3 regions of the Litoribrevibacter euphylliae genome follow, and region 3 is predicted to be linked to each of the others. Evidence: predicted binding sites of a transcription regulator. Region 3 holds the regulator's gene; each other region holds the start of a gene.
What was found. The regulator FNR, encoded in region 3, switches genes on or off when oxygen is low (the NO sensors DNR and NnrR bind a similar motif). The targets are predictions, from matches to a motif close to TTGATNTANATCAA.

Region 1 (10,299 bases), on a different contig from region 3:
CGACGCCAATAATCTGAAGTTTGTAAACCGGGATAAATGACTAAAATTCGAGCACTGTCCGTGTTGTTAATGAGCCGTTTGGGTTGGCTTTGAACTCTGAGGTTAAAGGCTTCTGAACGCTCAAGTTGTTCAGGGTTCGCTTTAAAAAACTCATCGACCATCCAGTATTCTTTCAAATGTAAGTCGGCCAACACACTCGAACTGATCATCAGCAAAAAACACAGGCTAATAACAGAGCGCAGTGCTTGAGGTAGAGACCAAAGATTAGGTTTAAGGTATCGGTGCATAGTGGAATCGAAGCTAGGATTTTTGAGTCAGGGTTGTTGAATCAGAATGTGGTGATTCTGACTCATCCTTTATTCTTATGTTTACAAAACTTTAGCCTATGGACTGTACAAGAGCAAATAATGATTCGCCTATCTTTTTGTATTTAAAGATGTTTTTAAGGAACCTCTGAATAAGTCCCTCTCTGCTCAGGCCTATAAGAGAAATGTCTCTTTGAGGCGCGGTTTTGCAGGCATAACGGGTTACGTCAAAAAGCCGCAACAAAAAAGAGGCATTTCTCTTAAGGCCCCGAAGGGCGGGGCTTTAAAAACGTTATAACTGCGTTGAACTTCTTGAAAAGGTCTAGACATTCTCTACGAAGCTCGCCTTGTTCTAACATTTTTCTAGCGCCCGCTGAGCTAGAGCGGACTTGTTCAGAGGTTCTTTAAAGTGTTCGATGGTTTTCTTTATGATCTGTTTTGGTGCATAAAACTCAGAGGAAAGAATGAGTTATCAGTAGTTGAGTGCTTTACTCGGATTATTCGGGTTTATTGAGCTGGAGCAGTACCCAGGATTCTTATCGGTCTATCTTAGGGAGCCTCTGAACAAGTCTGCTTAATTGGCCTGCTATGTGCTATGGCAAGGGTGATTAGATAAAGCGAACCACACAGGCACTGTTTCAGTTGGTGCCTTATTAAGAAGGAATGCCAATGAATATGCTCAACTCTCGTTCAATTAAAGCGCTGATCAAGCTACTGGTTCTGACGTTGATACCGCTTAGTTTCCCTATCTACTCATGGGGAATGACCGATGCTGAAGCCATCAACAAATCAGGTCGCCAGCGTATGCTGTCACAGCGCATGATGAAAAGTTATTTGATGTTGGGGGCTGATGTAAAAGTGGAGGTGGCTCAGAAGCAGTTGGATGACAGTGTCGCGTTGTTCGAACAGCAGTTTTTGGAACTGCGTGACTATGCGCCGAGTGAAGAGATCACCAATAAACTGGATAAGGTGGAATCGCTGTGGGTGGTACATCGAGAGCGCATTATTGCTCAACCGGATAAGCAACATGTTGCGGATTTGATGGATCAGAACCTGGCTTTGCTGGTGGCGTGTGATCAAGTGGTGAAGGCCATCGAAGCCCATGCCAATGTGGCCAGTGCCCAGTTAGTGAACATCTCTGGGCGTCAGCGGATGTTGTCACAGAAAATCGCCAAGGCTTATATCGCCTTGTATTGGAAAGTTGAGGATACGGAGCTTAAACAGGAATTCCAGCAGGCCGTTCAGTTGTTTGATGAATCATTGCAGACACTGGTGGATTCAGATCTGAACAACGAAGCGTTGAATCGTTCGCTGCGTAAAGTGGGTAATCAATGGCGTTTTTCTCAGTCCGGGTTTAAATTAGGTGACGACGGACGGTACGTACCGACGGTGATTTCCGTCACGACGGAATCCATTTTGAAAAAGATGGATCAAATTACCAAGCAATATGAAGAGCTCATGATCTCGCAGCATGCGCTAGCTCAGAATTAGCCCAGTTACGTTAACAGGCTGTTTTTACAGGAAGTGAAATGAAGCAACCCATCATAGGTTTTCATCAGGATGAGCTCGGCGATTGGGTTGCGGAATTGGCGTGCTTTCACGGGCAGCACGTTCGTCATCAGCCGCCCTTTATTAATCGCCCTTGGGTGACTACGGAACAAGGGCGGGCATCTATGCTAGGTCATGAGTTGGACTGCGTGCGGTGTGATCATGACGAGCCGGCCAATGAATATATTCAGAATAAGCACGGCCATTTAGAACATCCTTAAGTTTGATGACTGGCCGACCAGTTTGATTGCTGCTAGCCGACGGTGTAGGCCAGGAGTAAGCTGATTCGGGACAGTGGCCAGCCGGACTCGTCATGCCACTCATTGAATTTATCTTGTACGATTTTGAGGTCACGTTTAGCCGTCGGTTGTTTATCAATGATGTTTCGGGCTTTGAGGGCGGTGATGACATCTCGAGTAAAAATAAACGTGTCTTTGTTCACCATGCGCAAGAAATAAGAACCGGATGCACCGCCCAATTGCGTACCGTGTTTTTTCAGATGGTCCCATAAACCAACAATATCTGTGACCGGCCACTCGCCCAGAAAACGGCCAAAGCCATCGTATTCTTCTGACGTTCTTAGAATGAAACCGGCATTATTGCGGATGGATTTGATCTTTCCGAGATGGCGAATAAGGTCGGTGTTTTCCATGTGTTCTGCAATGGCGTCGTCACTGAGGTGGGCGTTACCGAGAATGTTGAAGCCATGGAAGGCTTTTTCAAAGGCGGGCCATTTTGCGTCCACTAAACTGTGTTTTAAACCAGCACGGAAGATGCGTAAGCTCATCAGGGATAAGTATCTGTCGTCCCCCACTGAAGCCAACTCATCGGGGGTAGCGGGCGTCTGTAAACGAGCATCGAGCATAGTTGCCAATGCTGTTTGTGACCCTTTTTGAGCGACGGCGTCTTGATAGATGGCATTGAAGCTGGTCATAGAAAACGTCCCTTTGTATTAATTCTGATTACCATGGTGTTGGAGTGGTACTGTACACCAAAAGTTCTGAGAAGGGACGTTTACTGTATATACCTGGGTGTCTCTAAATGCTTTCTGTTCTTAGATGATATCCGCTCTTAGATGCTTTCCAAAAGTGCGTTGGCTTTGACATTGCTTTCTATGAAGATAGTGTTCACCTCGTTCTGATCAAGCCCCAATTCGCGGAGTTGGCGCCAGGGAACCTCTAATAATTTAAACCGTTCATAGAAGGTTGCGGTTTTTAGAATCAGGCCCAGCAGCCCCTGGTATTCGATGAGCGCGGATTTGGATTCTTCATCTAAGGGGAGTTTTTCCATTAGATCATGAATCGAAATATCAAAAAATAAATCGAGGCAAGATAGCATACCGATCATGTAAAACTTCTCAGCTAATTGAGGAGTAAAGATGGCGGCGACGCTTTCACAGAAAATCGCTCGTTGCATAGAAATGGCGAGTAGGGATTTTGGTTTATCTTCCAACTTGGCCATTGCCAGCATAGACGCCCAACTTTTCAACCGGGTAATGCCCAACAAGGACACTGCCGTGTTAATGTTGCTCACTTCTACTGAACGCCTAAATTCGGCGGAATTAATCAGGCTTAGAAGTTTATAGGAGAGGTCGGCGTCACGTGTGATGATTGATGTCACGCTGTTTATATCGGCGTCGGATTGATTAAGTTCCGCGATGAGGTTAAGTACCGCTGCTTTGTTGCTGGACAGTGTGGCACCTTCCACAATATTGGGTTTGTAAAGAAAGTAGCCTTGAAATAGGGTGCACCCCAGCTTTTTACAGAACAGATATTCATCTTGGGTTTCAATCTTTTCAGCCAGCAACTCGACCTGATATTTTCCTAACTTGGCAATGGCTTCTCTGAGTTCAGTTCGGTTCATCGCCGGTACTTCGAGTTTAACGATGTCGGTTAACTCAAGCAGAGGTTTGTATTTATCGTCCCAGACAAAGTCGTCAATTACGATCTTGTAGCCTTTGGCTTTGATTTCTTTGACTTTAGTAAGTAACTCGGGGGTAATTTCAATGTTTTCTAAGATTTCAATATTCAACAGCTCTGATGCTATTGGTGGTAAGTTCTCGAGTAATCGGCTGGTGAAATTAACGAAGGCCGGTAAGCCTCCTGTAATGCGGTCGCATTCGCCCAGAGAAAAGGCATTAATGAGTACCTGTGAGGTGGCCTTGTCACCATCGACACTGCTGTTGATGGTGCCATCTTCAAACCGAAAAAGTAGCTCATAAGCTACTATCTCTTTGTTCACATCGCATATAGGTTGTCGTGCAAGAAGTGTCGTAGCAGCCACTGTTTATCTTTCCTTATCCAGTTCCTCAAGCTATCAGACTAAGTGTAGAAAAGATCTGAAAATTGAACAGGGCTTGAGCGTTGAATAGGGACAATTGCGTCTTTTCTTACATGATGAGCCGTTTATGAAAAATTAGAGTAATTACTCATGTTTCTGTTGACCTTGACTTACTGATCAATGAATAATCACTACCGAAAACGATAATAATAATCCAGATATTGATGTGAGGGAGAGATACGTGAGTAAGCAAAGCAACGCCAGTTCTGACGCGTTTGATTTTGATCAAGTGGTGATTGGATCAGGTTTTGGTGGTTCGTGCAGTGCGTTACGGTTAACTGAAAAAGGTTACAAAGTCTTAGTCTTAGAGAAAGGTAAGCGCTGGAAAGATCAAGACTTTCCCTCCTCAAACTGGAACTTCAAAAAATATCTGTGGGCGCCAAAACTTGGCCTGACAGGGCCTTGGCAGATGTCTTTTACTCGTAAGGTAGTGGCTTTACATGGCTCTGGTGTCGGCGGTGGTTCGTTGATTTATGCAAATACACATTATATCCCTCAGAAGAGCATTTTTGAGTCTGAACAATGGACGCGGACGCGCTCCAACTGGTACGACACCTTGTTGCCTTTCTACGGGCTGGCGCAGCGTATGCTGGGTACCTCGTCTGGCCGTTATGAGGGCGTGGCCGACAAGTTATTGAAAGACGTCGCGACCGATATGGGCCGTGAAGAGACTTATGAGCTGGTCGATACCGGTGTTTACTACGAAGACCAATATCAAGCAGCAGAGAACAAAGAAGAACCGTATTTTGCCGGGGCAGGGCCGAAGCGTGAAGCCTGTAATCTTTGTGCGCGCTGCATGATGGGCTGTCCTAAAAACGCTAAGAATACGCTGGAGAAGAACTACCTCTATTTTGCCGAACGTAATGGTGCAGAGATACGTGCAGAGTCACAAGTAACTCGTATTGATCCCTTACCAGGAAAGAGCGGAGAGTGTGATGGCAGTGCTGGATATGAATTAACGATAAAACAATCCACAGGTTGGTTAGGCAAAACCTATAAGATCCGAACCAAAGGCGTGGTGTTATCCGCGGGTGTGGTTGGTACCTTGAATTTGCTGATGGGAAGCAAATTCAAGACAGAGACCTTACCTAATATCTCAGACTTGATTGGTCGCCAGGTTCGCACCAATTCAGAAACCTTTTATTCCGTCGGTTTTGATACCAAAAATACCTACAAAGAAAACGAAATTTCAAAAGGCTTAGCGATCACCTCGTCATTCAAGCCAGATGACATTACCACCATTGAGCCGGTGCGTTTTAATAAAGGGTCAGACTCGGCCTGGCTGAGTTTCTCTATGGTGCCTTTGACCGATGCAGGCGGTATACCGCGCGGTATTCGTCTTCTACTAAATATGCTGATGCAGCCGTTGACTACGTTGAAGTTGATGAACCCGGTGGGCAAAGCCAAACGCAATAATGTACTGATGATCATGCAAAGCGCTGATAGCTACGTGCATGCCAAGTGGAAACGTGCCTGGACCAAATTATTCCGCCGACGTCTGACCATTGAACAAGAAGCCGGAGATCAAAAACTCACAACCTACTTCGATGTCGGGCAGGATGTTGCCCGCCGCTATGGTGAGAAATCACAAGGTGAAGTGGGTAACGTGGCCTTGGACATTCTGGTCAACACGCCGGTGACCGCACATATCATGGGTGGCGTGCCGATTGGTAAAAGCGCTGCCGATGGGGTGGTGGATGAATCCGGAGCGGTGTTTGGTTATCAAGGATTACGGGTGTTGGACGGTTCAGTCATTCCCGGAAATTTGGCGGTGAACCCGTCTCTGACCATCCTGGCATTGAGTGAATACGCGATGTCGCAAGTACCGGTCAAAGATGAAATGTCGGCCGCGAAAGTGGCTCCTGTTAACTTCTCTAAACCTTTGCCAGGTATGGTATCTGCGCTTGATGGTGAGGGGGATTTGTTGAAGGAGGCAGTAGAGCGTTCACAGCAAGTTCAAGCTGGTCGGCAGGAAGAAGTAGTGAAGTAACTGGACATAATTTTTCAATGTTGTTTGATAGGAAAAAAGCCTCGCGAGAGGCTTTTTTATTTCCAGAATGGGAAAAAATTTCTCTCCTTATTGATATAGATATCAAATTACATACAATGCCCCGCTTCTTTAGATGTTCTAGTAATAAAAATAAGAGAAGAAGAGCAGCTTTAGGATGTAATGCATTATTAACAACAAGGATTGAGAAATGTTTAAAAAATTAACTTTATCAGCTGCTCTTCTGGCAGCAACGTCAATCGGTTTCGCTCAAGAAGGCGAATATGCTAAGGGTGGCTACATAGGCACATTCTTTTCTTCAAACTCTATTGAAGTAGATGGTTCTGGGTATGATATTGAGGCAGAGCCAACTAGCTTTGGTGTTCGTGCAGGGTATTATCTAATTCCTCAGGTTGCTCTTGAAGTTCGCTATAGTGTTGAAGTTAGCGATGATAATGCCGAAGTTAATAACATTGATAGCGGTGTTGATGTTAGTCTGCCATACAACTACGGTGCTTTTATTAAAGCTGGTTATCCAACGAAGCACATTGAGCCATACATCTTATTAGGTTGGAATAAGTTTGAGTTAGAAGCAGAAGCCAACGGTTATAATGCCTCAACTACAGATAGTGGTGCGGCGCTTGGTTTAGGCTTAGGTTTTTTCTTTAATGAATCTTTAGGCATGAACCTTGAGGTATTGAGTGTTCACTCAGCTGAAGAAGATGATGTTGAGGAAACAATTGGACAAGCAAGTTTAGGTCTTGTTTATAGCTTCTAATTGATTTCCCCCTGATAAAGGGACATCAACTTTCTTCCCAAAAAGGAGTCTAATTAGCATCTCTCACTGGAGGTGGCTATGAGGCTCCTTTTTTCATTCTGGCTTATTTGTTTCATACCGATGGCATTTGCTTCTCAGTATTTAGACGATCAGAACTTCGACACCATCTGTGATGATTATCGGTGTAAAAAAGAGCGCTATGACCAACGCAAAGAGCATGAGGAATATGATCAGCCTGTAGTAACCGCTGTGGATGCAGAGAAAGAGGTGTGTCGATATTTTAGTTCAACCGAATCACGTCGATTAAAGATTGAGAAGCGCATAGCCAAGGGCATGACGGAAGCTCAGGTAAGGGCGTCCTGGGGAAATCCGAGCCAGGTTGATCAACTGTCCGATGAGCAAAGTCAGTGGTTCTATCGACGCTTTGGTGAGAGTTATTTTCTGACGTTTCTGAATGGCTGTTTGCAGGGCTGGCGGTAGTGCTTTTTGAAAGCGCATAAAAAAGCCTGAGCGACTTCCTTGTGGGAAACCGCTCAGGCTATTTCTAACTTTCTACATTTGGGTAAAAAATTAGATCTCTGCCGCCAGGCGAGCGCCTTGGTTGATCGCGCGTTTCGCATCCAGCTCAGCCGCCAGATCTGCACCACCAATTACGTGGACGTTCATGCCTTGCTTCTCTGCTCCTTTCTCTAACAAGTCGTCTGCCAACGAGCGGTTTGAGGTTTGACCGGCACAGATGATTACGTTGTCCACATCAAGAATTTGCTTCTCACCTTTAACGGTGATGTGTAGGCCTTGATCGTCGATTTGATCGTAGCTACAACCTGGGATCATGGTAACGTCTTTCATTTTCAGGGTAGCGCGGTGAACCCAGCCAGAGGTTTTGCCCAGGTTCTTACCAACCGAAGATTCTTTACGTTGCAGCAAGAAGACTTCGCGTTCTGGCGCTTGGACTTCCGGTTGCGCCAATGCAGAACGGTTTTCAAGATTGGTGTCGACACCCCACTCTTTGTACCACTGTTGTTTCTCTGCTTCCGCATCTTCCGCGTGCTTATGCACTAGGTATTCGCCCACGTCGAAACCAATACCGCCAGCACCAATGATGGCGACTTTCTTACCAACCGGTTTCTTATCACGCAGTACGTCCAGGTAAGACATTACCTTGCTGTGCTCGATGCCAGGAATGCCCGGGTTACGCGGCGTAATACCGGTTGCAACGATCACTTCGTCGAAGCCTTCTTTAAGAAGATCGTCAGCCGATACACGAGTATTCAAACGAACATTCACTCCATGCTTCTCGATCATCTTACCGAAGTAACGCATGGTTTCATTGAAGTCGTCTTTGCCTGGAATCTGCTTGGCGATGTTGAACTGACCACCGATCTTGTCATCCGCATCAAACAGCGTCACGTCGTGACCACGTTTGGCCAATACGGTAGACGCAGACATACCGGCAGGGCCAGCACCAATGACTGCCACTTTCTTCTTGTCTTGAGTCGGAAGGTACAGCAATTCCGTTTCGTGACAGGCTCGAGGGTTCACTAAGCACGAGGCACGCTTCATCTGGAAGGTGTGATCCAAACAGGCTTGGTTACAGGCGATACAGGTGTTGATCTCATCGCCTTTGCCGGCTTCGGCTTTGGCAACGAAAAACGGATCGGCCAATAACGGACGTGCCATTGACACCATGTCGGCTTCGCCAGAGGCAATGATGTTCTCAGCAATTTCTGGGGTGTTAATACGGTTACTCGCACACACCGGGATGTTCACCGCTTTACGCAATTTAGCGGTCGCGAAGCTGAAGGCTGCGCGTGGTACTGAGGTTACGATGGTTGGAACACGCGCTTCGTGCCAGCCGATACCGGTGTTGATGATGTTAACACCGGCTTTTTCAATTTCTTTCGCCAGGACTTCAATTTCTTCCCAGCTTTGACCACCGTCAACTAAATCCATCAGTGACATACGGTAAACGATGATGAACTTCTCACCGACCGCTTTACGCACGGCTTTCACCGTTTCGATGGCAAAACGCATGCGTTTCTCAGCACTGCCACCCCATTGGTCGGTACGGTTGTTAACACGCTCCGCTAGGAATTGGTTAATCAGATAGCCTTCCGAGGCCATGATTTCGATACCGTCGTAGTTTGCGAACTGCGCCATCTTGGCTGCATTCGCATAGTCGTCGATGGTTTTAAGAATCTGTTTATGGCTGAGCTTGCTTGGTTTGAACGGCGTAATCGGTGACTTTTTAGACGAGGCAGACACATTGTACGGGGTGTAACCGTAACGACCAGCGTGAAGCAATTGCAGGGCAATCTTGCCGCCTTCTTTATGAACCGCAGAGGTGACACGACGGTGAAGCAACGCAGTCAGTTTATTGTCCATGCGAGAACCGAACGGCAACAGCTCACCACGACGGTTTGGCGCATAACCACCGGTGATGGATAGAGCTACACCACCACGGGCACGTTCTGCGAAATAGGCGGCCAATTTTTCAATGTGGTAGAAACGATCTTCCAAACCAGTGTGCATTGAGCCCATGATGACGCGGTTCTTTAGCGTCGTGAAACCTAGGTCGAGTGGCTCAAGTAGATGTGGATAGGGTTTTGTCATGTCATCAAGCTCGCTGTATTAATATCCGGTTTCAACTGTGGTCAGTATTTAAACCGCTTTTTACTAAAAAAGAGTTAATTTTTAGGCCAAATTTATATCAGGCTAACTATACAGAGCCGCTGTTAGAAAGCGACATCATATGTTATTGACATTTGTTGTTAAGGTGGTTCTCGATTGAGTGCTTGGCGGGCACAAAAAAGGCGCTCAATTGAGCGCCTGAAAAGCTTGTCGTAACCTTGATGATCCAACCGTTCATAGAGTTAAGAAAAGTGCAGTTATCTTAGGGATGCCTATGAATGGCTGAGTCATCAATGTCACGTGTGATTATCGTTATTTACTTATTCGTTACCCGCTAATTACTTAGCAATCACTTCTTTGGCCATACGACCAATGTCTGTGTGGTGAATCATTTTGCCGAACTGTTTAGAAACGCTGTCTGGGCCAAATGCAATTACAGGAACCGGTGTGCTGGTGTGGGTACCTGTACCCCAAACCACGTTTTGATCTTCGGCAACGGCACGACCAAGTAAGTCATGACGTACTTCTTCGCCGTAAACATAGAAGGCTTTGAAGTCCATCACTTTAGGGAAGCGCTCAGCACTTAGGTATTTGTGGTCGTCTACTTTGTAGAAGTTAGGCTCAGACGCAAGGATCTCTTCTGCTTGCTCAAGAGTGATGTCGAACTCGCTGTTTTCGTTCACAACACGCATAAGGTCTGCAGGTGTTTT
Region 2 (10,299 bases), on a different contig from region 3:
GCATTGATTGGGCGGCTTTTCTTGTTTTTCGTCATCGTCAGCATTTGGTTTTAGGGGCACTGGTTATTACGTTTGGTCTCTGGCAATTGCGTGGCTGGTTTGATGAAAATGCCGCTATTTATATCTTGGGTATTAATTTGATAACTTTAATTTTAGGCTGGGCATTCTCGACCTTGATTGTAGTAATTAACACAGTGTTTTTGGCGTTAGTTGGTGTAAATGACTGGGCGTTCTGGGCTTTGAATACCTTCTTCTGGGGCTGTTTACCTGTAATTGTCTCATTACTATGCTATCGGCTTGTAGTCTATTGGTTGGAAAATCCGTTTGCTTACATTTACCTATGTGGTTTTTTTGCTGCAGTCGCCACCTTGGTGCTACCAGCGTTATTCCTCTGTCTGCTATTTTTTATTTTGGATCTTCCTGAAAGTGAGATAGTGCTTACTTACCTTGAATATGCTCCTGTTATTTGTATTCCGGAAGGTGTGTTGAATGGGATGCTATTGGTAAGCTTCGTTATCTTCCTGCCGGATTGGGTTAAGACCTATGATGAACTTAGATATGAGCGAAACTCTAAAACCCGCTATAAGTAATGATTTTATGCGACACTGCTTTCTAAGGTGTCGTATTTTATTAATGTTTCAGAATGTAACCTGAATATAATTGTCAATGAGCATTGGCGCTGAAGTGATCACTCACTTAGTGTCTGTCACATTGAACCTTAGTTTCCATCCTCGCTTAGGTTCCTTAAGCCGACGTTGTTTACGTCGGCTTTTTTTATGGGCATTCTGTCTATGTTCGAGCTGTAATCAATAAGAACAATAATAGCTACCGAATATCAATTAGCTTAGGAGAGAGCTAGATGAAACTTACGAGTGTACTACCGGGATTGGTTGTAATCTCATTGTTATCTGGGTGCAGTGACAATGATGATAGTAGTAATGTCTCAACTTTTGATGAACAGCTGTCCTCGCTGATTCAATCTAATGCATTAACCGGAGATCCATCTACGGGGCGTGATCTAGTATCCATCAATGAACCTATTGCTCAATTAGGAATGAAACTCTTTTATTCCAAGTCATTGGGTGGTGATCAAGATACGGCATGTGTAAGTTGTCATCATCCTGCGTTGGGTGGCGGTGATGATCTGTCTTTGCCTATTGGTGTGGGAGCGGATACCCACCAGTTACTGGGTCCTGGACGTACTCATGATTCCGGGGATGCCGAGCCTACAGTCCCTAGGAACGCGCCAACCACGTTTAACATTGCGTTATGGGATCAAGTACTGTTTCACGACGGTCGTGTAGAGAGTCTAGGAAAAACCGCCAAGATGAATGGTGCGGATGGTGTTGGAATCCGAACTCCGGACAGTCTATTTGGTTCGGCTGATCTCAATGCGGGGAGAAATTTGACTGAAGCCCAGGCACGATTCCCTGTGACGTCTGCTGCTGAAATGCGTTCGGACTATGAACTTGGTGGAACTAATGATGAGTTACGAGCTCGCCTGCAGGCTAGGTTACGAGATGAAGCTCCTAGTGCTGGTGAGCTTTCTGTGGATGATGACGGTGACGGTCAAAATAACTGGGTGACTGCGTTTGAAGTCGTATACGCGGCCACAATTCCAGAAATTAATATCATTACTTTTGATCGTGTAACTGAGGCTATCGCTGCTTACGAAAACTCTCAAGTGTTTGTGGATAACTCTTGGAAAGCTTATGTGGCAGGGGATAAGTCAGCACTCACCGACGGTCAGAAGCGCGGAGCGATTGCGTTTTTTACTTCTGTTACTGACGGCGGTGCAGGCTGTTCGGGCTGTCACTCTGGGGACTTCTTTACCGATGAAGGTTTCCATAACATAGCGATGCCGCAGATTGGTGAAGGCAAAGGAAATGGCCTTGATGGCCGGGACGACTTTGGTCGTATGCGGGAGACGTTGCTGCTTTCGGATCAATACGCATTTAGAACGCCGACGTTATTAAATGTTGAGCATACAGGGCCATACGGTCATGCCGGAGCTTATGACTCTTTGGAAGATGTGATTCGTCATCACCTCAATCCGACTATTGCCATCAATGATTACTTTGCTGTCGGCGGTACCTGCAGTAATTTATCTCAGTTAAGTGGGGTAAGTTGTGAAGATATCAGTGGTGATCGAGCTGAAGAAAATACGCGGCTAGCGCTGGATAAACTAGAGACAGATCAAGGTTCTGGTTTATCTTTATTGGTGAATGCAGAGCTTTCGGATCAGCAGGTTTCAGATCTGGTGAGCTTTATGATGGCGTTATCCGATTCATGTCTTGAGGACGTTTCGTGTTTAAGTCAGTGGATTCCAGAATCTTCATTAAATGTGATTGATGGTAATCAGCTGAATGGTGAAGATCTTAATGGCTCGCCATTAGTGGTGAATTAAGGTTTTTGGCCACTTATTAGTAGTTGGTGGCCTGCTCTTTTTTCTCATATCTTTTTCAGTTATCCAAAGCTCGGGCAAGATGCTATATAATTGCCCGAATTTTGAAATGGTTTGGATAATTTAGATGTCTAACTTTGCTGCTGAAGTGGATACTCGCAGAACGTTTGCGATTATCTCTCACCCGGATGCGGGTAAAACAACAATCACTGAAAAATTGCTCTTATTCGGAAATGCCATTCAGGTGGCAGGTACGGTAAAGGGTAAGAAGGGAACTCGTATGGCCACTTCCGATTGGATGGCGATGGAGCAGCAGCGGGGCATCTCGATTACCACCTCGGTGATGCAGTTTCCATACAATGGGCGCACTGTAAATTTACTGGATACACCAGGGCACGAAGATTTTTCCGAAGATACCTATCGCGTTTTAACGGCTGTTGATTCTGCATTGATGGTGATTGATGGCGCGAAAGGTGTAGAGGAACGAACCATTAAATTAATGGAAGTGTGTCGCCTACGTGATACCCCGATTTTCACTTTCGTAAACAAGATGGATCGTGAAGTTCGTGATCAAATTGAAGTCATGGACGAAGTTGAAGAGATTCTGAAAATTCAGTGTGCTCCTATTACTTGGCCTATTGGTATGGGTAAGGCCTTTAAAGGGATCTATAACCTGTATACCGATACGATACATGTATTCGAACCGGGGAAAGGGTTAACTATTCCGGACGATGTGCGTGTTGACGGCCTAGAGTCAGAAGAAGCCAAAACCTTATTAGGCGATCTTTATGATGACTTTGTGGAAGAAATTGAGTTGGTTCGTGGTGCGAGTCATGAGTTTGACCTCAAAGCGTATCACCAAGGAAAAATGACGCCTGTTTTCTTTGGTACTGCGTTATCAAACTTCGGCGTTCGTGAAATGTTGAATGATTTTGTAGAGTGGGCGCCAAATCCTCAGTCTAGAAATACCGAGACTCGCGAAGTTGAGCCTCATGAGGAAAAACTGTCAGGGTTCATCTTCAAAATTCAGGCAAACATGGATCCGAAGCACCGTGATAGAATTGCGTTTATGCGTATTTGTTCCGGGCGCTATACTCGTGGTATGAAGATGAAACACGTGCGTATAGGCAAAGATATCAAGATCGCCGATGCGGTGACTTTCCTTGCCGGTGACCGTTCAAACGTTGAAGAGGCGGTTTCTGGAGACATCATTGGGTTACATAACCACGGTACGATTCAGATTGGTGATACTTTCACTGAAGGTGAAGAGTTGAAGTTTTCCGGTATTCCTCACTTTGCGCCAGAGTTATTCCGTCGTGTTCGACTGGCTGATCCATTGAAGACTAAGCAGCTTCAAAAAGGGCTTCAGCAGTTGTGTGAAGAAGGAGCAACTCAGTTATTTATGCCAACGAAAAACAACGATTTGATCGTGGGTGCGGTCGGTGTGCTTCAGTTTGATGTAGTGGCACAGCGTTTAAAAGATGAATACAAAGTGGAATGCATTTATGAACCTGTGAATGTCTTTACCGCGCGTTGGATCGAATGTGATGACGCACGTAAGCTCGAAGACTTTAAGAAAAAAGCAGGTGAAAATCTGTCGATTGATGGCGGTGGGCATTTGACTTATTTGGCATCAACACGAGTTAATTTGTCTATGATGGAAGAACGTTGGCCTGATATTCAGTTCCGTGCGACTAGGGAGCATTAATCGTTGATTAGCTGAGGGTGTAATGAGACTCTTTGATACTCACTGTCATTTGGATTTCGACATTTTTGATCGAAATTTGGAATCCCTGATCTCTGAGTGTCGCTTATTGGGAGTGGATACTTTTCTTATTCCTGGAACCAGGGTTTCAGCTATCAGTAAAATTCTAACAATTCAGGCTCAGTATCGAGGGGTGTATGTCGCGTTTGGCATACACCCTTTTTTTATTGATGAAAACTCAATAGATAATTTAGCTGTTCTGGATGCAGAACTTTCAACACATCATGGAGCGGAAGGTTTGGTTGCACTGGGTGAAATCGGCTTGGATAAATTTAGTCATGTCGACTATGTCTTACAGAAAGAGGTTTTCGAAGCTCAGCTACGGCTGGCCGATGTTTATGATTTGCCTGTGGTTTTACACAATCGAAAGTCGGATCAAGTGATGCTTGATTTGCTTGATCGATACTCAATTCGGGCGGGAGTTGTGCATGCTTTTTCTGGCAGCGTTGAAATTGCCAGAGAGTTTATAAGTAGGGGACTTAAGCTCGGGATTGGTGGTGTTATTACCTGGTCGAGCGCGCATAAGGTTCGGTCTATGGTTGAGCAATTGCCAATGGAAGCCATTGTTCTGGAGACAGATTCTCCTGATATGTCGCCCCAATGGCTAAAAGGTGAGGCTAATACTCCGAAATCTGTTCCGAGGATTGCAGAAAACCTGGCTCAGTTAAAAGGTATTTCTGTAAGTGATGTTGCGGAGATAACCTACAGCAATGCTTGCGAGTTGTTTGGTATATGTGATGCCCAATCTTCTGAGAAATTGGGCAGTGATTGGCTCTAAATCTGGTCGGCTACATCAGATAATGTTGTGACAATAATGTCGCAATATTTGGTAACGAGGAACGGAACTGTTTTTTCATTGTAGTTCTTGAAAGAAGGTTCAATGAAGCGCCATTTTCTGTCGATGCTACGAATCATGCTTGAAAGCTCTTTATTGCCTTTGTGGGCTTGGCTAATAGCCTTTAACTGATCGCTGAATTTTTGTGCTAGCACATCCGGCGCATCCATATTTTCTTGGCCTTCAATGTATAAGCCTGCACCACCCGTAGAAACTGAACGGCGAACATAGTCTGACGTCATTTGCTGTAGTAGCGTAGCGGCTTTGTATAGATCATATTTTTTTGAGCTTCCAGAAACCTCTTTTTCTTTTTCGATGACTTTATTTAGTGTGGTTAACAGGCTGAATCTGGCTTCATGTAGGTCAGTAATTGCGTATCGTGATGTAAAGCCTTCGGTGGCTATTTCGTTCTTATTGGCAAAGTCAATGTAGTCTTTCGAAATGGCGAGTGATTCATTGATGGCTTCTGCACTTTCTGGTGCATTATCTTCTGATAGGGATTGGCGTAAACTGCTCAAAAATGAAATGTCTTGTTCCAACTTCTCTTGAATCAGAGAATCACCTTCATGAAGTGTTAGCTGGTGAAAGCGGGTGGAGACCTTATAGGCCGCAAGTTTCATTTGTGTGGAGGTAATTAGAGTTTGTTCGTCAGCGATCGCAAATGATGCGTTTGAAACGACAAAACTAAGCAGAAGACTTAATTTTGCAAAAAGTGAGATGTGTGAAGGGCGTTTTGTTGTTTTTCTCATCTCTTAACCTTTGGGTCTTTTATTATTAGAGTTCGGACTCGTACCTTTATATAGAAAGCTGAAGGTCGTGACAACCTTTGGGGCTTACATTAATTGTTTTTTGTTGTATACTCGCCGCCTCAGTTTCCCACACTGAAAGAGTCCGCTTTAAAGTTTGCAGATGTTATTCTATTTATATAGAATGCGCTGCTTTTATAGAAACTGCCCAATCTAGGCTGGTAAGAATGAAAACTTTTAGCGCAAAACCAGAAACAGTTAAACGCGACTGGTATGTCGTGGATGCTCAAGGCAAAACCTTGGGTCGCTTGGCCACTGAAGTAGCAAGTCGTCTTCGTGGTAAACATAAGCCTGAATATACACCTCACGTTGATACTGGTGACTATATTGTTATCGTAAACGCTGAGAAAGTTGCTGTAACAGGTAACAAGGCTGCAGATAAAATGTACTACCGTCATACTGGATATCCAGGTGGTATGCGTTCTGCTAACTTCAACGAAATGATCGAACGTAAGCCAGAAATGGTAATCGAGAAAGCGGTTAAAGGAATGCTTCCTAAAAATCCGCTTGGTCGTGCGATGTTTTCTAAGTTGAAAGTATACGCTGGTGCTGAACACCCACATGCTGCACAGCAGCCTCAAGAACTGGATATTTAACGGAAGTCTACTATGTCTGTAACACAATACTACGGCACAGGTCGTCGCAAAAGCTCTACTGCACGTGTCTTCCTAAGACCAGGTAGTGGTTCTATCACTGTAAACAGCCGCACTCTAGATGAGTACTTCGGTCGTGAAACGGCTCGCATGGTTGTTCGTCAGCCGCTTGAGTTGACTGAAAACCTAGAGAAGTTCGATGTGATCGTTACTGTAAAAGGCGGTGGTGGTTCTGGCCAAGCTGGTGCTATCCGTCACGGTATCACTCGTGCTCTTATGGCTTATGACGAAACTCTTCGTCCAGCACTTCGAGCAGCGGGTTATGTTACTCGTGATGCTCGTGTTGTTGAGCGTAAGAAAGTTGGTCTACGTAAGGCACGTAAGCGTCCACAATTCTCGAAGCGTTAATTCGTTTCTGTGTGGAAAAGGCACTTCTTCGGAAGTGCCTTTTTTTTGCCTGTTAATTGATGATTAGTTGTTTTATATCAAGCGCTATTCATCTTTAGTCGCTTGTATTGTAGGGGTATTTTCTATACTATTCCGCGACTAAAATGAGATGACCATTGTGTGTTGAATAGTTTGCTATTTATTAGTGAGTTATTTGGTATGTGGATTCAGAATACGGTTGGCTGATGGGAGATAACCTAGCATGAATCAAGACGGCGTAAATAAAGGGCGCCGACGCCTCCTGATAGGAGCAACATCTGCAGTTGGTGCAGTTGGTGCTGTGGGCGTTGCAACCCCGTTTGTGGCTTCTTGGAACCCGAGTGCGAAAGCAAAAGCTGCTGGCGCACCTGTCAAGGCAGATATTAGTAAACTTGAGCCGGGTCAACAAATGATTGTTGAATGGCGTGGTAAACCAGTTTGGATTATTCGTCGTACCGAAGAAGTGTTGAAAAACATTGAAAAGTTGAATAGCTCTGTTCGCGACCCTAATTCAGAGGTTCCTCAACAACCAGAATATGTTTCTGGCATTAATCGTTCTATCAAACCTGAAATTCTAGTGTTGGTTGGTATTTGTACTCACTTGGGTTGTTCGCCTAAATATCGTCCGGAAATTTCACCGGCTGATCTGGGTGACGACTGGTTAGGTGGTTTCTTCTGTCCGTGTCACGGTTCCCGCTTCGACCTTTCTGGTCGTGTGTATCAGGGTGTTCCGGCTCCAATTAACTTGGAAGTTCCGCCTCACTCATATCTGAGTGACAACGTGATTCTTGTCGGTGTTGATCAGGAGAGCGCATAATGAGTGATAAGAAAGGTTTGATGGCTTGGGTAGATGATCGTCTACCAGTAACAGAAGCCTATGAAAAACACATGAGCAAGTACTATGCGCCGAAGAACTTCAACGTATGGTATGTGTTTGGTGTTTTGTCAATGTTGGTGCTGGTTAATCAGCTGCTGACGGGTATTTGGTTGACCATGAGCTTTGTTCCTTCTCAAGAAGGTGCATTTGCTTCTGTTGAATATATTATGCGTGACGTGGAGTGGGGTTGGTTGCTCCGATACATGCATTCCACTGGTGCTTCGGCATTCTTCGTTGTTGTTTACCTTCATATGTTCCGTGGCATTATTTATGGTTCTTATCAGAAGCCACGTGAATTGATCTGGATCTTTGGTATGTGTATCTACCTAGCGCTGTGTGCAGAAGCATTCATGGGCTATGTATTGCCATGGGGTCAGATGTCATATTGGGGTGCACAGGTAATTATTTCTCTGTTTGGTGCAATTCCTTACGTTGGTGAAGATTTAACGACTTGGATTCGTGGTGATTACCTGATTTCTGAGATTACTTTGAACCGTTTCTTTGCGCTTCACGTAATTGCGCTTCCGTTGGTGATTGTTGCCTTGGTTGTAATGCACCTTCTAGCACTTCATGAAGTTGGTTCTAACAACCCAGATGGCGTTGATATCAAGAAGAATCTTGATGAAAATGGCGTACCAAAAGACGGTATTCCTTTCCATCCGTTCTATACTGTTCATGATCTGGTGGGTATTGTTGTCTTCCTATTCGTTTTCTGCGGTATCATCTTCTTTATGCCTGAAATGGGCGGTTACTTCTTAGAGCATGCCAACTTTGAAGAGGCAAATCCTTTGAAAACCCCTGAGCATATCGCGCCAGTGTGGTACTTCACTCCATTCTATGCTGTTCTTCGTGCTGTACCTGATAAGTTGTTGGGTGTAATTGCGATGGGTGCTGCAATTGCGATTCTGTTCGTGTTGCCTTGGTTGGATCGTAGCCCGGTTCGCTCAATCCGTTACAAGGGCATGTTAAGCAAGATTGCAATTGCCTTGTTCGTAGTTTCTTTTGTGATCCTAGGTATTTGTGGTGCGCTTCCGGCTTATGCTCAACCACCTTGGTTGGCGCCGCTGATGACCGTTGTTTACTTTGCGTTCTTTATCTTGATGCCTTGGTATACGAAGGCCGAGAAGACTAAACCAGTTCCAGAGAGGGTGACAGGCTAATGAAAAAACTTATTTCTGTATTTTTATTAAGCATTGTTGCTCCGTTGACTGCGGTAGCTGCTGGTAGCGGTTATCCTTTGGATGACATGAACGCTAACGTTTCTAACAAGGCTTCACTTCAGCGCGGTGCGCAAACCTTCATGAACTATTGCATGGGTTGTCATGCGATGCAGTATTCTCGTTACGAGCGTGTTGCGGATGATTTGCACATTCCTCATGAGTTAATGGTTGAGAACCTTATTTTTGATGATTCAAAAATTGGTCAGCTAATGCATAACTCAATGACGGTAGATTCTGCGAAGCGTTGGTTTGGTGCTGCGCCACCGGATCTAACTTTGGTTGCTCGTGTACGTGGTGAAGATTGGTTGTACACTTACCTTCGTACTTTCTATGAAGATCCTACTCGCCCATTGGGTGTGAATAACGAGGTGTTCCCGAATGTTGGTATGCCGCACGTTTTGATGGAGCTTCAGGGTCTTCAAAAGAAAGGTTGTGCACAAGTACCTGTAGATATTGATGTATTGACAGGTCAAGACATTACAGAAGAGCGTTGTGATGTTTTGTATTTGGCAGAAGAAGGCACACAATCTCCAGCAGAATATGAAGAGACTGTTTACGATCTTGTAAACTTCCTTGTATACACTGCAGAGCCAATGCAGGAAGAGCGTGTACGAATCGGTATTATCGTGATGTTGTTCCTAGTTGTGCTGTTTATCTGTGCTTACCTGCTAAATCGTGAATATTGGAAAGATATTCACTAATTATTAGTGGTATAGTTAGACTTATTGATGGGTGTGCGGGTTTTTCCTGCACACCCTGTTTTTGGTTTTAATTAGGGGTGTTTTATGGGCGTAGTTGCCAAACGATCTTCTATGACTTTTTATTCTGACGGTGAGAGTCATTACAGCCATCGAGTACGTATTGTCCTGGCTGAAAAAGGAGTTGCTGTCGACGTGTTGGATGTAAATCCTAACAACAAGCCAGAAGATTTAGCCTCTCTTAATCCTTATAACGAATTGCCTACTTTGGTGGATCGTGAGTTGGTGCTTTATCAGCCAGAGATCATGATGGAGTACTTAGATGAGCGTTTCCCTCATCCGCCATTGTTACCGGTGTATCCTGTAGCACGAGCTCAGAGTCGCTTATGGATGTACCGTATCGAGCGTGACTGGAGCCCTCTGGTTGATCAGATTCTTGCTGGTGAAGGTGATATTGATGCTGCGCGTAAAAGCTTGCAGGATAGTATTATGGCTGTTTCTCCGATCTTTGAAGAAAAGCCGTACTTCATGAGTGATGATTTTACCGTTGTAGATTGCTTGGTTGGTCCGATTCTATGGCGTGTTAAAGAGCTAGGGATTGAGATTCCTGAATCTGCGAAAGGCTTGAATCTCTACATGATGCGTATCTTTGAGCGCGAGTCGTTCCAGGCGAGC
Region 3 (10,299 bases):
GGGTGGAATGAACAAGGTGATATTTCAGAATTGGATGGTTTTGAACTTTGGGTAAAAGAACTTCGTCAATTATTAACGGTTTATTTTAAACGTCTTAAAGACGAGAGAGTGGAAAATATCGGGGAGTAAAGAATTAAATCTCTTGATCCTCAACTAGAATTATAAATGGAATTACTGGCAAGGAGTGCGATATGCCATCAGAAGTAATTGATTATTCAGTATTGTCGCCAGTCGGCAGCTTGGACGTTCTGTCTATCAAAGAAATTAATAAACTCAGTGGATTAAACAAAGGTAAGCTTTACGAAATGTTTCGGCGTTGTTCGTTGGCTGTAATGAACAGCGGAATTGATAACGACGATATTGAGCAATTGGAAAACCAGTATTTAGACTTTGAAATCAGCATTGTTCCTCAAGCTCGTGGTGCATGTATTGCGGTACAAAATGCCCCAGCAAGAGCCTTTGTTGATGGAAAAATGATCCAAGGGGTGAAGGAAAATTTGTTCTCGGTACTGCGAGACATTATTCATTTAAGTAGCCAGCTGGACTTAGACGCGTTGAATGAAATTGGCTGTGGGCCTATGGTCACCGAAGCTGTTTTTCACACGCTTCGCCAAGCTAATGCGCTACAAGCTCGGGTTGATCCCAATATCATTGTTTGTTGGGGTGGACACTCCATCAGTGAACATGAATACGATTACACTAAGGAAGTGGGTTATCAATTAGGTTTGAGAGGCTTTGATATTTGTACTGGCTGTGGGCCAGGCGCAATGAAGGGGCCAATGAAAGGCGCCAGTGTGGCGCATGTAAAACAGCGGATAAAACACCCTCGCTACATTGGGCTAACCGAGCCGGGCATCATAGCAGCGGAATCACCTAATCCAATCGTAAATGAATTAATTATTCTCCCTGATATCGAAAAACGTTTAGAGGCGTTCGTTAGGTTAGGGCACGGTATTGTGGTCTTTCCTGGTGGTGCTGGCACCGCAGAAGAAATTTTGTATCTGCTTGGTGTCTTAATGGGGAATAAGCACGGTGCTGAGATTCCTGTTTATTTCACTGCTCCGAAAGAGTCGGCGGATTATTTTCAGCAAATAGACGCGTTTATTGGCGATACCTTAGGGCCTGAGGCGCAAGCGCTTTATGAGATCATCATTGATGACCCGGAAAAAGTCGCAATTGAGTTGCGTTCGCGCATGTCTGAAGTGAAGGCAAACCGAAAGGATCGTAAAGATGCATACTATTTTAATTGGATGCTAGAAATCGATTCTATTTTTCAGGAGCCTTTTACTCCAACTCACAAAACCATGTCGGAATTGAGTTTGGATACCGATTTGCCACCGCACATATTGGCCTCTCAATTACGACGAGCGATGTCTGGAATTGTGGCGGGTAATGTAAAGGAGCAGGGGATTTCTGAAATCCATAAGTACGGTCCGTTTAAATTGCACGGTGAATCTAATTTGATGAAGAAGTTGGATACTTTGCTGGCTTCGTTTGTTCATCAAAAACGTATGAAATTACCGGGTAGTAAATACGTACCTTGTTATGAAGTCGTAACGGAACCTGTTACCAGTTAATGATGTAATCACAGAAACCAAAAGGCCCAGCATTTGCTGGGCCTTTTGGTTAATGAAAGAAAATATATTAGCCGACGACTCGCTTGCCACATGCGCTGGCGGTACCGTCTTGAAGGTCTGCCAGTTCGTATAGGCCTGCGATATCAATCAGTTCAATATCACGGCTGCTGTCTAGGAAGCGAATAAGTTCTTTTTGCTGGAACTTACTGAAAATACGGCTAACGGTTTCTACCGCAAGACCAAGGAAGTTACCTAGATCGTTTCTGGACATGGTCAAACGGAAACGAGATGCAGAATAACCACGACGATGGAAACGTTCCGATACAGACACCAAGAAGGTAGCCAAGCGTTGTTCGGATGTTTTCTTACTAAGCAGTAACATCATTTGCTGGTCTTCGGAAATTTCTTGGCTCATGCTCTGAAGAACCTGATCTCTAAGTTCGGGGAGATCATCAGCAAGTGCATCCAAACTGTCGTATGGAATATCACATACCGTGGTTGTCTCTAGTGCAACGGTAGTAATTGGATATTTCTTATTGAATAGTCCGTTAAGGCCAATCATTTCACCGGCAAAATGGAAACCGACAATTTGTTCTTCACCGGACGGGCTGGTAATAAAACTCTTCACGCTGCCTGAACGGATGGCTAGAACTGAGTGAAAATCGTCACCTTGGCGCCATAGGGTCTGACCCTTTTGGTACGGTCGTCCTCGTTTGATGATGGCGTCTAAACGGTCAATGTCTTGTTCGTGAAGTGACAGTGGTAGACAAAGTGAGCTTAGGGAGCAATCCTGGCAGCTAACTGCGGTACCGCATCCTTTGACGCTGGAAAATTTGTTCTGAGGCATAGTTCAGTGTCCGATTAAGTTTGCCAATTTATATCACAGCTTCTCCATTCTTTAAAGCACGTTTATGGTGCGTTTACAGAAAAGTAACCAAAAGGTCAGCATGTGATATGGCTTCGTTCTAACGTGATAAATCCCTACCTTAATAATCTACAGTATAGGTGTTACTAAGTGATGTAGTTTTAAATACTCAGTGGTTCATTTTAGAGTGGTCCATCTCTGAATGATCCATATGAGAGTGATCCTGTTTCCTAGTGTCTGACGACATATCAGTATGATCCATCTGTGAGCGGTTCATACCGGAGTGATCCATTTGAGAGTGATCCATCGTAGAGTGATCTACCTGTGATTCCGTTTGCATGGCACTGTGGTCATGCATCGAATGGCCTTCATGATTACTGGTGTTGCTGGAATCATGATTTTCATGGTCACTATGGTTTGTATGGTCACCGTGGTTTGAATGGCTACTATGGTTCATATGGTTGTTATGGCTCGAATGATCACCGTGACCAAGTAAGTGCTGACTGTTGCCCCAGATAATCCAAGCGCCCATCAGGATCATCATAATGGCAGCAAGATTACGTACGTTTTTATTTCGTATGATGTTGCTTAATTGTGATGCCAGAAGCCCTGTTGCCAGCATTGTCGGTAGAGTACCTAAACCGAATGCAGCCATAACCATCGCCGAACTCGTAGGGGACGCGTTCGCTGAGGCCAAAACAAGCGTGCTATAGACAAGGCCGCAAGGAAGCCATCCCCAGAGTAATCCTAGAAACAGAGACTTTTTAATAGTATCTGCAGGCAAGAAAGGCTTAGTCAGAGGTTGGATGTGTTTCCAAACCCATTGTCCGGGTTTTTCAATTTTTGTGATGGCCCGAGACCAGTCGGCCACATATAGACCCATAAGAATAATAAAAATACCCGCGACTAGGCGGAGAATCATGCCAATGGTGGGGGATAGGTTGGTAAGTAATGAACTCGCTAAACCTACGATCAGTCCGATCAGTGTATAGCTGCTGATTCTGCCTAGATTAAAACTTAGGTTTTTAATGAATCGTTCAACTAAGCTGCCTTGAGAGTTAAGGCCGAATGTGCCGGTAATTCCGCCGCACATACCGATGCAGTGTGCACCGCCAAGTAATCCAATTAAGAAGGCTGCAGTGAATGATAAGGTTTCTACGGTCATAAAGTACGTCTAAATAAGTGCTGTTTGTCGGTGCTTGTTTTAAAAGCAGTGCCTTGAAATTGTGTTACGTGCAAATTTCAAAGCATCTCATTATCTTTATGCGTTAGTTATTTTCTTGGTTATTTGATTCTTGCTTCTTGATTGGTTTTGCGTCATCCGGCATCAGATCTTCGTCATCATCGAAAAGTATCTTATGAGCCGGTGTCTCCATATCGTCAAATTGACCGCTTTTGATATTCCATACCAGTGTGATCACGGCAATAGTTAAAAAGATGATGGATATCGGAATAAGAAAAAGAATACTGTCCACGGAGAACCTCAATCATATATTTCTAAGGCGTAATGCATTCAGCACAACGACTAAAGAGCTTGCTGACATTCCGATTGCAGCAGCCCAAGGGGGGATGTAACCCGTTGCCGCTAATGGCAGGGCGACCAAATTATACACTAATGCCCAAGTTAGATTCTGCTTAATTATTTTTCGGCAATGATTAGCGATCTTGAATGCCTTGTTGATGGCACTAAGTTGGCCATTCATTAAAATCATGTCGGACTTGGTTTTAGCCAAATCTGTGGCTTCGTTCATCGCAATGGAGATACCTGCGGATGCAAGTACTGGAATGTCGTTGATTCCGTCACCGATCATGAGTGTGTGCTTTTGCTCTTGGTGCAGTTTAGATAATTGATCTAACTTTCCTTGAGGGGTAAGGCCTGAATGAATGTCCTCAATGCCTAATTTCTCTGCCATGAATTTAGCTGATTGAGAGCGATCACCGGTGAGCATGTGCACGCCAAGGTTTTCACGCTTTAATTGGTCCAGTGTTTCTTTGGCATCAGAGCGAAGTGTGTCTTGGACTTTAAACAGTGCAATGAGTTGTGTATTGGATGCGAGTACGACCCAGTTATCTTCATCAGGCAATAGCACTTCGTTAAGGTTTGTATGGTTCTGAATAAATTCGCTGTGACCAATGTAATAAGTAGTACCGTCCAGTTCGCCGCTTAAACCGCCGCCGGGAGTGATTTCGACATGTTGAGCCGGATTCGTAGAGGTCGATGAAGATGTAGTTGGAAATGCTCTTGCAATTGGGTGCTCTGATGTAGCTTCCAGACGTGAGGCTAAGCTCAGAGCCTCTTGTTCTGAAATATCGGCCGGAATCTGAACTTCGGCAATGGAGAGCTTGCCTTCTGTTAGTGTTCCAGTTTTGTCGAATAACACATCTGTGGTGGTTGGAAGTGTTTCAAGCACGTGGGTGCTGGTGATAACCAATCCAGAACGCTTTAATGATGAGGTTGCAGCCGTGATGGCTGTCGGTGTGGCTAATGAGAGTGCACATGGGCAGGTGACTACCAGTACGGATAGGGCAATCCAAAAGGCTTTTTCTGGATCAATAAACATCCAGGCTCCCCAAACACTTACCGCTGTAATCAGTACTGCTGCTACGAAGCGGCTGGCAATCGTATCAGCAATGCGGGCAATGCGAGGTTTGGACGATTCAGCCTTGTTCATCAATTCCACCACTAGATTCAGGGTGTTCTGATGTCCGATCGTGGTGATCTCAATTTCTATAGGGTGGTCAAGGCAAACGGTTCCACCCATCACTGAGTCGCCCATACTTTTTCTGACCGGTAGGTACTCACCTGTTAATGCTGACTCATCAATGTCTGCCGTGCCCTCAATGACTTTGGCATCAGACGGAATGGTATGGCCTGCTTTCACCAAGACCTTATCGCCTACTGCAATCTGCTCGGTTGGCGTTACTCGGTATTCGCCCTCTCGATACACGAGTGTGGAGTTGGGCATTAAACCGATTAGGTCGTTGGTGACTTGCGAATTCTGGTGCCGGACCTTCATTTCAAAATAGCGGCCCAACAACAAGAAGAAGGTAAACATACAGACAGAGTCAAAATACACTTCGCCAGCACCATTAAATGTGGCCCAAATACTGGCAGAATAAGCCAGGGCAATGGCAATAGACACTGGTACATCCATGGTAAGGTGTTTGGTCTTTAAGTCGCGAACAGCTGCGTTGAAGAACGGGAAGGCGGAGTAGATAACAACGGGGGTCGTTAGAAAGAGGCTGGCCCAACGGATGAAGGCTTCATAGGAGCTGTCGATACCAGTGTAATGACCAAAATAGAGTGCGTTGGCCATCATCATGACCTGCATCATACCGATACCGGCAATACCAAGGCGGATTAATGCGGTATGACTTTCTTTCTGTTGTTCCTGTGCAGCACGATTGGCTTTCCAGGGTTCTGCATGATAGCCAATAGCATCAATCGCAAAGAACAAATCGCTAAGCTTTAGTGTATTGGTGTCCCAGGTGATGGTTGCTCTGTGGGTACTGAGATTGACGCGAACATCCTCAATACCGGAGATGCGCTCCAAGTGTTTTTCAATCAACCACACACAGGCAGCACAGGTGATGCCTTTTATGAGTAGAGTGGCTGATGCGAGATTGTCTTCATAGGAGCAGAATTTTTGCTGAACACTTGGCTCATCATAGAGCGCGTATTTTTCTTGTTGATCTGATAGGTCACTGGCCTGTTCGGCTTTTTCCGTTCGGAATTGATAATAATTTTCCAGGCCTGCCCCTGAGATGGTAAGCGCCACGGCTTGGCAGCCTATGCAACAAAAGGCTCTTGACTGATCATCAATGTCAGATGTGATATCCAGGTTTTCAGGAATGGACTCCCCGCAGTGATAACAACTTTGGCTTTGCATAGTTTAAATCTGCTGATAGATGCAGAGTTAGCTCTGCTCTGGATATAACCCATTGGGACTACAAACGTCGTTGATGTCTTAGCCCCAATGAGGTGCTTATTGGGTTGAATTTATTGAGCCGAAATAGTCGCTTGGCTGGTGACGTCGAAATGAAGTTCACCTTTTAGAACCCAAGATGAGTTTTGCAACTCCTGAAGGCGTACATAACGCTTGCCGTCCATGTCATCAGCTACCTGACCCGCATAGCGACCGTTACCTTGATGAGTCAGAACTACTTTTTGGTCTTTGTCTTTAATGATTGGATGAATAAGCTCAAGCAGGAGATTGTTTGGCAATTGTTCCAGTTCACTGTCAAATAGAACCGTCATTTCTCCAGAAGCTTTATCAACGCTAATATTCGCTTGAGTGCTTAGGTTTTTTGCATGTTCTTCTTTTTCAATTCGTTCGTTAATCGTAAGGCCTTCTTTAGAATATTCATCGGTGACCAATCCATCTTGGATTTGGAATGAAATATTCAACATTGTCAGGCCAAGGACAACGGATAGAATAAGAGGGGTTAGTGTGATCCATAGCCAAGGCTGGTTCCAGTTTCCTTGGTTTTCGTTCTGTTCTGTCATGTAAGTAATTGCTCTTTGACTAATTCTATGGGGAGCTGGCCTAGATTAGCCAGCTGCTCATGTAGTTATGATACCTCTGGTGAGAAACTATCTGCGATGTCGAGGGCCCATAAAGCGGCTCTCGGATTCGGCAGTAATTGTTTCGTCACTGTCTGCGACTACATTGAAATAAATTGGTTCACTGCGAGACGCTAAATTTTGGGCAGGAACCACAACACTAACAGGAACCTGGCTGATTTCACCTGATTGAAGGTGGATCTTAGTGTCTCCAATAATGATTAAGTCTTCAAAACCAGACGCCGACAATATATAGGTTTCCGCGTGTTGAGACTTGTTCATTATGCGAATGTTGTAACTGTTTTCAATGTCACCTTTAAAGTTCTCACGGAAGAGGTTCGCACCTCGTCCACGGTCTACTTCTAAGTCCACAGGGATTAAGGTGAACAGATTGTACATCAGAGCGCTGAACATCACGATAAGTGCAACGATATATCCGATAAATCTTGGTCGAAGTAATTTCCACTCGTTGCCTTTGAGCTGGTGTTCACTGGTATAGCTGATGAGGCCTCTGTCATATCCGACTTTGTCCATTACGCTATCGCAGGCTTCGATGCATTTTGCACAGGCAATACATTCGTATTGAAGGCCATCCCGAATATCAATGCCCACTGGACAAACTTGAACGCACAGCGAGCAGTCAACACAGTCACCTAATCCCAGCTCTTTTGGATCGGCACTTTTCTTACGAGGGCCACGATTTTCACCGCGTTCTTCATCATAAGAAACAATAAGCGTGTCTTTATCAAACATGACGGCTTGGAAGCGAGCGTAGGGACACATATAAATACAGACTTGTTCCCGTAGCCAGCCCGCATTTAGATATGTCATCAAAGTAAAGAAACCTAGCCAAAAATAGGCTGTATTACCTGCATTGAAGGTGAAAATATCAATGACTAACTGGCGAATCGGAGTGAAGTAGCCAATGAAAGTAATTGCTGTGGCTAAAGCAAAGGCTAACCACAAGGCATGTTTGGTAAGACGTAATGCTAGCTTTTTAGGGCTGAATGGTTGCTTGTCGAGTTTTATGCGTGCATTCCGATCACCTTCAACTTGTTTTTCTATCCACATAAAAATGAATGTCCAAACGGTTTGAGGGCAGGTGTAGCCACACCATATCCGACCTGCAAACATGGTGATGGCGAAGAGTCCGAAGGCGCAGATGACAAGAAGCATAGAAAGAAGCATCAAATCTTGAGGCCAAAGCGTGATGCTAAAAATATTAAACTGACGGTTGGGGATGTCCCATAGAACGGCTTGGTGACCATTCCAGTTGAGCCACGATGTGCCAAAAAATACTACGAACAAAAGCCATCCACCCATTTTTCTAAATTTGGTGAATTGGCCGGTAATGGCGCGAACTTGGATTTTATCTCGGCTTTTGATGGCTTGGTCGCCCGTGAACATCTCAGCTGAGTTAGGTTCGACTTCAGGTGACGCTATATTTTTAGTTGGGATCTTATCGCCCATAGCAGCCTCTTAGCTAATCATTACTTTGTGCGTGGGTATTATCTTTATCTGCCTTTTGAATGTATAGGCCAAAAACAAAAAATGCGGCTGAAAAGCCGCATTTTTTACCAACTAAATGATGCAAATCATTTGTTGGATAGGCTGTAGATGTACGCCGAAAGGATGTGAACTTTTTGCTCGCCAAGAAGGTCTTGGTGAGCAGGCATCACACCTGTACGTCCGTTACGAATGGTGTGTTTAACACGCTGTAACGTACCGCCGTATAGCCAAGTGTTATCAGTTAGGTTAGGTGCACCTAGTAGTTCGTTGCCTTTACCGTCCTGACCGTGACAAGCAGCACAGTTAGCGTATAGTTCTTTACCACGCGCTGCCGCTTCTTGATCAGCTTCTTCACGACCACTTAGGGTAAGAACGTAATTCGCTACATCGTTCACACCGTCTTCACCTAGGCTTTCACCCCAGGCAGGCATCAGACCTTGACGGCCACTCATGATAGTAGTTTTGATCGTCTCACCTGCACCACCATACAACCAATCGTTATCGGTTAGGTTAGGGAAGCCATAGCCACCACGAGCATCCTGACCGTGACATACTGCACAGTTGTTCAAGAACAGACGACGACCGATTTTTACTGCTTCTTCGTTTTGCGAAAGTTGCTCAACAGGAACAGCTGCGTGTTTTTCGAAGATAGGGCCGTATTTTTCTTGGTGTGCTTGTTGATCTGCTTCAAGGCGTGACAGGTTTGTGATACCTGATAGACCTTGAGAGTTACCCATTGGGTAAATTGCAAGATAACCTAGACCCCAGAAAATCGTACCGTAGAACAACCATAGCCACCATTTCGGCATTGGATTGTCGTATTCTTCAATACCATCAAAGGTATGATGCATTTTACGATCCGGAGAGTCCGAACCTTTAATACGCTTTGCGAAGTGCAGCAGATAAAGGAAGCTTAGGATCAAGCCAACACTGATGATCCAAGTCCATAAGCTCCAGAATCCTGTGAGCACATTTTCTTCTGCCATGATTTACTCCTGATTCTTCTTGTCAGAAGAGGCTAGATCTTCTTCATCTTTATCTGCGAAAGGAAGATTAGCCGCCTCATCAAATGGTTTTTTGCGTCGTGAACTGAAGGTCCAAATAATGATGCCGGTGAATACTACAGCCATTGTAATTGTGGCTAGACCTCTTAAATCATTAACATCCATCAGTTCATTCCCCGTATGAATTAAAAATTAACGGTTGCAAATTAACGCTTATCTTTAAGTGCTGTACCCAGGTTTTGAAGATAAGCAACAACTGCATCAATCTCGCGTTTGCCGCGTACTTCAGCGCGAGCGTTGTCGATTTGCTCGTCTGTGTACGGAACGCCTAGAGTGCGAAGTGCTGCTAATTTCTTACCTGTGTCGTCACCTGTTAGTTTATTTTCAAACAACCATGGGAAAGCAGGCATGTTTGAATCAGGTACTACGTCACGTGGGTTGTAAAGGTGAGCACGGTGCCATTCGTCACTGTACTTACCACCAACACGGTGAAGATCAGGACCAGTACGCTTAGAACCCCATAGATGTGGGTGATCGTAAACATACTCGCCGGCGACAGAGTAGTGACCATAGCGCTCAACTTCTGCACGCAGAGGACGAACCATCTGAGTGTGACATACGTTACAACCTTCACGGATGTAGATGTCTTTACCTTCTTGTTGAAGGGCAGTAAGCGGCTTAAGGCCTTCTACAGGTTCTGTAGTCTGCTTTGCGAAGAACAAAGGAACGATTTCAACAAGAGCACCGAAGCTGATACCGATCAAAGAAAGAACGATCATC

Region 1: ACFOEK_RS17745 (type IV pili methyl-accepting chemotaxis transducer N-terminal domain-containing protein) is a predicted target of FNR. The motif match lies at 816-829, and genes of this name have one in related genera.
Region 2: petA (ubiquinol-cytochrome c reductase iron-sulfur subunit) is a predicted target of FNR. The motif match lies at 6,879-6,892, and genes of this name have one in related genera.

The regions. Positions count from the first base shown of each region.
Region 1 is NZ_JBHRSZ010000007.1:577,352-587,650, forward strand. It holds gene ACFOEK_RS17740 (substrate-binding domain-containing protein) at 1-209, opposite strand, end outside; gene ACFOEK_RS17745 (type IV pili methyl-accepting chemotaxis transducer N-terminal domain-containing protein) at 975-1,796, shown strand; gene ACFOEK_RS17750 (DUF3565 domain-containing protein) at 1,835-2,074, shown strand; gene ACFOEK_RS17755 (DNA-3-methyladenine glycosylase I) at 2,107-2,787, opposite strand; gene ACFOEK_RS17760 (EAL and HDOD domain-containing protein) at 2,925-4,136, opposite strand; gene ACFOEK_RS17765 (GMC oxidoreductase) at 4,375-6,183, shown strand; gene ACFOEK_RS17770 (porin family protein) at 6,392-6,958, shown strand; gene ACFOEK_RS17775 (hypothetical protein) at 7,037-7,438, shown strand; gene ACFOEK_RS17780 (oxidoreductase) at 7,529-9,571, opposite strand; gene ACFOEK_RS17785 (alkaline phosphatase) at 9,928-10,299, opposite strand, start outside.
Region 2 is NZ_JBHRSZ010000010.1:72,766-83,064, reverse strand. It holds gene ACFOEK_RS21155 (energy-coupling factor ABC transporter permease) at 1-590, shown strand, start outside; gene ACFOEK_RS21150 (cytochrome-c peroxidase) at 860-2,407, shown strand; gene ACFOEK_RS21145 (peptide chain release factor 3) at 2,532-4,112, shown strand; gene ACFOEK_RS21140 (TatD family hydrolase) at 4,135-4,947, shown strand; gene ACFOEK_RS21135 (hypothetical protein) at 4,944-5,753, opposite strand; gene rplM (50S ribosomal protein L13) at 5,978-6,406, shown strand; gene rpsI (30S ribosomal protein S9) at 6,419-6,811, shown strand; gene petA (ubiquinol-cytochrome c reductase iron-sulfur subunit) at 7,053-7,646, shown strand; gene ACFOEK_RS21115 (cytochrome b) at 7,646-8,866, shown strand; gene ACFOEK_RS21110 (cytochrome c1) at 8,866-9,627, shown strand; gene ACFOEK_RS21105 (glutathione S-transferase N-terminal domain-containing protein) at 9,712-10,299, shown strand, end outside.
Region 3 is NZ_JBHRSZ010000004.1:312,477-322,775, forward strand. It holds gene ACFOEK_RS08875 (hypothetical protein) at 1-129, shown strand, start outside; gene ppnN (nucleotide 5'-monophosphate nucleosidase PpnN) at 192-1,577, shown strand; gene fnr (fumarate/nitrate reduction transcriptional regulator Fnr) at 1,645-2,424, opposite strand; gene ACFOEK_RS08890 (sulfite exporter TauE/SafE family protein) at 2,612-3,607, opposite strand; gene ccoS (cbb3-type cytochrome oxidase assembly protein CcoS) at 3,711-3,917, opposite strand; gene ACFOEK_RS08900 (heavy metal translocating P-type ATPase) at 3,930-6,332, opposite strand; gene ACFOEK_RS08905 (FixH family protein) at 6,443-6,949, opposite strand; gene ccoG (cytochrome c oxidase accessory protein CcoG) at 7,037-8,476, opposite strand; gene ccoP (cytochrome-c oxidase, cbb3-type subunit III) at 8,602-9,501, opposite strand; gene ACFOEK_RS08920 (cbb3-type cytochrome oxidase subunit 3) at 9,505-9,684, opposite strand; gene ccoO (cytochrome-c oxidase, cbb3-type subunit II) at 9,726-10,299, opposite strand, start outside.